One region of the Priestia sp. TRN 1309 genome, then DNA from elsewhere that is predicted to be linked to it. Evidence: riboswitches for the same ligand, from Rfam matches in the RefSeq annotation. Region 1 holds a riboswitch; the other holds the start of a gene.
What was found. Region 1 has a riboswitch for S-adenosylmethionine ahead of ACRPLQ_RS03650 (BMP family protein). Riboswitches for the same ligand answer to the same signal wherever they lie in the genome.
Positions count from the first base shown of each region.

Region 2: linked by a shared signal. The riboswitch ahead of ACRPLQ_RS02780 (hypothetical protein) and the one ahead of ACRPLQ_RS03650 (BMP family protein) in region 1 are both predicted to bind S-adenosylmethionine.

Region 1 covers NZ_JBOZGM010000001.1:701,764-705,083, reverse strand. The annotation lists gene ACRPLQ_RS03655 (ABC transporter ATP-binding protein) at 1-995, opposite strand, end outside; gene ACRPLQ_RS03650 (BMP family protein) at 1,078-2,088, opposite strand; SAM riboswitch class I at 2,164-2,270, opposite strand; gene ACRPLQ_RS03645 (hypothetical protein) at 2,623-2,772, shown strand; gene ACRPLQ_RS03640 (hypothetical protein) at 2,863-3,231, opposite strand; gene ACRPLQ_RS03635 (putative polysaccharide biosynthesis protein) at 3,245-3,320, opposite strand, start outside.
Region 2 covers NZ_JBOZGM010000001.1:541,403-544,722, reverse strand. The annotation lists gene alaP (alanine permease AlaP) at 1-1,038, opposite strand, end outside; gene ACRPLQ_RS02785 (DUF1540 domain-containing protein) at 1,354-1,512, opposite strand; gene ACRPLQ_RS02780 (hypothetical protein) at 1,613-1,957, opposite strand; SAM riboswitch class I at 2,021-2,122, opposite strand; gene ACRPLQ_RS02775 (hypothetical protein) at 2,244-2,540, shown strand; gene ACRPLQ_RS02770 (GNAT family N-acetyltransferase) at 2,553-2,999, opposite strand; gene ACRPLQ_RS02765 (hypothetical protein) at 3,081-3,320, opposite strand, start outside.

The DNA.
Region 1 (3,320 bases):
CCTGCTTCTCTTCTTTCACGCACAGATTGCCCTGTAAGATCTTCTTCTCCAAGTTTAATACTTCCGCTGTCTGTTTCTACTAATCCAGCGATTGCTTGAAGCAGCTCTGATTGCCCATTTCCTGAAACGCCTGCAATACCGACAATTTCTCCTGCTGAAACGTGAAGAGACACATTTTGCAATACGTTTTTTTGTCCTTTTCCTTTTAAAAAGAGATTTTGTACGCTTAAATGAGAGGTGCCTTGTGACGGCACTCTTGCAGGACGCTCTTTTAATTCTCGTCCTACCATCAGCTTGGCTAAATGGTGAGCATTAGTAGATTCTTTATTTGTGACGCCGGCTACTTTACCATTTCGCAGAACCGTGATGCGGTCCGCTACTTCCATCACTTCTTGCAGCTTATGTGTAATAATAATGATGCTTTTTCCTTGTGAAGCCAAAAAACGGATTGTTTTTAATAGTTCCTTCACTTCATGAGGAGTAAGTACAGCGGTAGGCTCGTCTAAAACAATGATTTCTGCTCCTTGATACAGCACTTTTAAAATTTCAATCTTTTGCTGTTCTCCAATTGAGCAATGCTTTACTTTTTTATGAACATCTACTGAAATCTGATAGGTTTGGGTTAATTGCTGAACATCCTCTTTCGCTTGCCTTCTATTAAAAAAGAGACCTTTCTTTGGCTCATGCCCCAAGACAATATTTTCAGCCACTGAAAAATGAGGAAAAACCATAAAATGCTGATGCACCATGCCTATTCCGTTTTTAATCGCATCCGCAGGAGATGAAAACGAGACGGTTTTCCCATGTAGCTGAATACTTCCTGAACTCGGCTTTTCCATTCCGTAAAGCATCCTCATCAACGTTGTTTTACCAGCACCGTTCTCTCCGACCAGCGCGTGAACCTCGCCTTTTTTTAGCGTAAAAGACACGTTATCGTTTGCTAAAAATGAACCGTATTTCTTCGTTAAATTCGTTAACTGCAGCAGCTCACTCATTCCATTCATTGCTCCTTTCCCCTTTAGGTTTTTTTCAAAAATAAGAAAGAGAAGCCAGCCTTACTCGACTTCTCTTCTCAACTCACTTTGCTAACGGATCTTTTACCACTGTTTTTCCATCAATAATCGAATCTTTAATTTCTTTTAATTGATTAATCACATCTTGTCCTACAAAGTCACTAAGAGGCGTCTTGCTGTCTTGAGTCACATACGTTAACCCAACACCTTTTTCTTTTAAGCCGTATGTCACTACGCCCGATTTAAATTTGTCATTTGCGAGTGCTTCTACCGTTTCATAAGCAGCTGCATCAGATCCTTTTAACTGCGATAAAACGATATGCTCAGGATCTACTTCCGTACGGTCAATATCTTGTCCTGCCGTATAAAAACCTTTTTCTTTTGCTGCTTCAAATACACCCAAGTCGCCTACTGCTGATGCTCCGGCGATAAAATCAGCGCCTTTTGAAGCTTGTAAAATAGCAAGTTCTTTTGCTTTAGCTGGATCAGAGAAGCTTCCAACATAGTTTACTAGAAACTCTGCTTTTGGATTTGTTGATTGTAATCCTTCTTTAAAACTTACCGTCCATTTTTTTAATAATGGAATATCATCAGCTGCAACCATTCCTACTTTATTCGTTTTCGTAATCAATCCTGCCGCTGCTCCTAATAAATATGAAGCTTCTTGCTCACGAAATACAATGCTTCTTACATTTGGTAAATCGACCACTGTATCAATAATCGCAAATTGACGCTGCGGATTTTCTTGAGCTACTTTTTTCAACGCATCTTCGGATTCAAAAGAAGATGTAATAATCAAGTCATAATTTTCGGCTACCGCAGCACGCAAATTACTTTCAATGGCTGCTTGGTCCGTAGATTCAATTGTCTTTACATCAATGTTATACTTCTTCCCAGCGCGCTTTGCTCCATCATCCATTTGCTGAAAAAACGGGTTAACTCCAATCTTTTCAGGCAAAACAAGAGCAATTCGCTTCTTTCCTTTCTCTTCACTTCCACTGCTTTTTGTACTTTTTGACTGACAGCCAGTTACGAGTAGTACAAGCGCAACTGCTAAAATAAGAAATCTCTTCATTTAACTTACTCCCCCTATAATATAAAAAAAGCTCTTCCTTTATATAAAGGAAGAGCTCGTTAACCAAACGTCTCTTCCTCATCTTCAAGAACATACTGTTCTTAAGGATTTGGCACCATTCTGTCATAGACAGCGGTTGCCGGGTTTCACAGGGCCAGTCCCTCCACCTCTCTTGATAAGGAAAACAATAGCTATTTGTTTTATGTAATATAGTCAATATTAATAGTTTTTCAACAATTGTCAATATTATTTTTCTTTTTCACGCAAAAAAACTTCAAAAACAGATAGGATTATACGGTTTTAGTCTACTAAAATATAAAATAAAAGTTAAAGCCTTTACCTCACTTCTTGAATCATTCTATACTTCTTCACAAAGCACTTATACTGAATCTGTTGACGGTCAAGAGGGTTTAGTGGTAGCAAATAAGTTCTATTATACCTCTTCGGTTAATGTGTTATTAATTGAAACCACTTTACCAATAATGTTAGACTTTTCCTTAGTAATATTGTTAAGAGGTGTTAACGGTGAAATTAATGAAAGAACTATCTGGCATAGCTATTGGGCTTATTATCGCTTTAGCCGTTTCAAAAACATTTTTTGATACCCCGACCAACATTGGAATCATAGTTATTTTTATTACGAGTATGGTCGTAACAGGGATAGCAAGAGTAAAACTAAGATGAGATAATCTAACAAAAAAACACCACCTTTTATTCGCAAGGTGGTGTTTTCTTTTAATGATTTTAGTATGTAGTAATTCCAAGTGAAGGCTTTTACCCTTCTCCATCAATCATCGTATACTTCCTAGCAAAGCGCTTGTAGTAAATTTGCTCATCCTCTTGTCCATTGTTAAAAACAAGTCGGTTATGATCAATATCTTTCTCTTTTAACACATAGCCTTTTTCATCCATCAGTTGAATATATTCATCTAAATGTCCTTTTTTCACCATATAGTAAAGAACATTATCTGAATCCGTAGTCTTTGCTACATCTTGACTTCCCACTTCTAACTTGAATACGGCTGTTGCTGTTTGAATGGGACGGTAGTCTCCGAACACCTTTTCCCAGTTTAGTAGCAGCAGCGCGCTGAAGATTATGATACATCCTCCAGCGGCTACGGTTAGTACAAATCGTTTTGACACTTCTTTCTCTCCTTTACATTCTTTTTCTTCTATTTAACACAACAGATTGCCCTAAACTTGTTTTGACGCCAAGCCCTAGATACACAGCA
Region 2 (3,320 bases), 160 kb from region 1:
TAATAACGCACCCGCTGATGCTAAAACAGCTTTTCCAGGTACGCCGCCTTTTGTCAGCTGACCGTATCCTTTTGGAGCTTCTCCGTGCTCTGCTAAGTTAAACAGCATACGGCCTGTACTAAAAATACCGCTGTTACAAGAAGAAAGAGCTGCTGTTAGCACCACAAAGTTAATAATGCCTGCCGCTGCTGGAATCCCGATTTTTTCAAATGTTAATACAAACGGGCTTCCCTGTGAACCAATTTCTTGCCAAGGATAAATCGACATAATGACAAATAATGCACCAACGTAGAAAATAAGAATACGCCAAAAGACCGAATCAATCGCTCTTGCTAGAGATTTTTCTGGATTTTTCACTTCTCCCGCGGTAACGCCGATCATTTCAATTCCTAAATATGCAAACATAACCATTTGCAGCGACAGTAAAATACCTTTGAATCCGTTCGGGAACAGCCCGCCGTTGTCCCATAAGTTTTTAATACCCGTCGCAACGCCGCCGTTCCCGATTCCAAACACAATCATTAATAATCCAACGGCAATCATTAACACAATCGCTAAAATTTTAATAAGTGCAAACCAAAATTCCAGTTCACCATATGCCTTAACAGCTAAGAAGTTAACTGTTGTCATGATGACAAGCGCCGATAACGCCCAAATCCAGTTTGGTACATCCGGATACCAATATCCCATATAAATACCAACGGCTGTAATTTCAGCCATACATGTTACAACCCATAAAAACCAGTAGTTCCAACCTGTTAGATAACCAGCAAGGGGCCCTAAATAGTCGCGCGCGTACTTGCTGAATGAACCTGCAACAGGTTTTTGAATCGCCATTTCTCCAAGTGCTCTCATAATAAAAAACATAATCATTCCGCTAAATCCGTACGCCAATAATATTCCCGGCCCTGCTAATTTAATAGCAGATGCAGATCCAAGAAACAGCCCTACCCCTATGGCTGCTCCTAAGGACATCAGCGTCACATGTCTTTCTTCTAACCCGCGTTTCAATTCTTTCCCCTGAGTTTTCCCCTGCATAAACGTCTCCCCTTTTTCCAATCTGTCAAAACGAGATGAATACAGCTTTTTGTTAGCGCTTTCATATAAATTTATGCTAAAAGTCAGCTAGGCTGTATATTTTTATTCTATCACCTTTCTCTCGTTTTTCTTTTGTCGAAAAACAAAAAAATTATCGTATCATTTTGTTTAAACGCACAATTAGACGTAGACACTGCTTTTTTACTATGTATTTATTATCGCACCTAAGTAATAGTATTTTTTAAAAAATAGAAAAACGCCGACTCAACTCCGTCAGCGCATCGTTCATTTTATGCTTTTTTATAAAACTAGCATTTATCTCGCGGGTTCAAAAGTTTTACAGCCAGGTTCTTCCGTTTCAGAAACATGGTGACTACTTTCAGGACTCACAACGTAAATGGACTCTGCACTGCATTTATTTCCCGATTTCCAATACATGCACTCATTCACTTCACATAATACACCTTGGGCCACTGTTATCCCTCCTTTTTTTGTCTTATCTATTTACTACCCGAAATAGAACGCTTCTAACATTTACATGCAAAAAAACCGCTTGTTTATCAAGCGGATCCTTTTACTGCGTGTGTTCAACATACTGTTTTTTAGCTAAATATAATTCACGACTCAGCGTGATCCGCCGTTCTCTCAAGTTCCTTAATTTAACTTGAAACTGTTCATTAGTTGGCTCTTCTTGAATTAAGCGATACGTAAAAGAAATATCTTCATTTAACTGTTTAAAATCTTCCCATATTTCTTGAACGAGTGCGGATTGTTTGTCTTCAAATGAACGATTTTGCTTCGTTTTTAGCGCGGCTAAAATTTCCTGCTGCCACGTTTCGTCTTTTAGTTCTTTTGCTAACAAGTATAGATCTAAATAATCATCAACGCTTAGCGCCTGTTGTGTATTTTTCAATGTCATCACCTTTTCTATACGAAATGTTTCTTCCTAAGAAGAGGATTTCATCATAGAAAAAGATTCCTCTTCTTATCTGTCAGAGCTAGGCTATGCTGGAATTAGCACCATTCAATAATTGTGGTTGCTGAGGCTTCAAAGGGCCAGTCCCTCCACCTCTCTAGATAAGAATATTTCGTTTTTAAATTATTTCTGACTATTCTAATATGTTTTATATGTTATGTCAATAGCTTTTCAATAAAAAGAAAAAAGAAGTAAAATATGGTATGCTTTCATAAAGGATGGTGAGCACATGAAACGATATATGTTATCTGCTTTTTTGGGAAGCTTGCTGCTGCTTCTCAGCATTGCTTTTTCATCTACTTTCCATATTGCAATTGTCAAAACAACCGGAAGCATTGGAGGGATTATTTTAGCAGCAGCGGCTTTGATTATGAACGCACTTGAAGATCCCCCCTCCTCAGATCATACAGGTAGAGGAGCTGTTGAAGTACTAGATAAAGGCGCTGTTTGGGCTACTTATTTACTTTTACTTTCATTACCGAACCTCATCGCATGTATAACATCTTATGTTTTATGGACTCGCTGACATTCACCAACATTACGGACGTTTTGCCACCTGTAGGCTCATTGATATTTGTTTATCTACAAATCCAAGTTCACGGTACACATGCTGTGCAAAATTCCCAGCATGAACGCTGAGTCTGATTTCAGGGTATCCTTTGATAGACAATTCATCAATTGCTTTTTGCATTAACGGCTTGGCTAGACCTTGCCCGCGGTATTCTGGTAAAACATATAACTCGTAGATAAAGCCAATTTCTGCTTTTGAAAAGAAGTCGGCAGATGGACCGACAAAAACCCAGCCTGCAAGTTTATTTTCTTGTCTAGATACTAAATAATAACACCCTTTTTCAAGGGCATTATCAATTAGTTCATTTACGCGTTCAGTTGACGGTTGAAACTGATGCGTTGTTCCTTCAAACAGCGCATCAGCAGATTTCGTCCGAATTTCCTGTATTTCTTCTTCAGTAGCTTTTGCAATCATCACAATCTCTCCTTTCGTGTTCGTTTTCCACATACAGAGATAAATTCCTGCAAAAAAAAGTCTTCGCCTAAGCGAAGACTTTTATTTAAATTCAAAATGTTCTTGATGGTTGCCTTGTTCATCCGTCCAGTTAATCATGATGTCTAAGCCTGCCGCTTTTCCAGGAACAGCAAAATTGGCATAGCGAAAACGCTGACCGCTTTTGCTTAAGTTAGACCTTTCAATAGGAGAAAACAAGCTGTATTTCGCCTTATTTTTTCCTTCGTGCCGAAAAGCTTGGACCTGCACACGCTCTACGTCTTTTCCAATGTTTTCAACGGT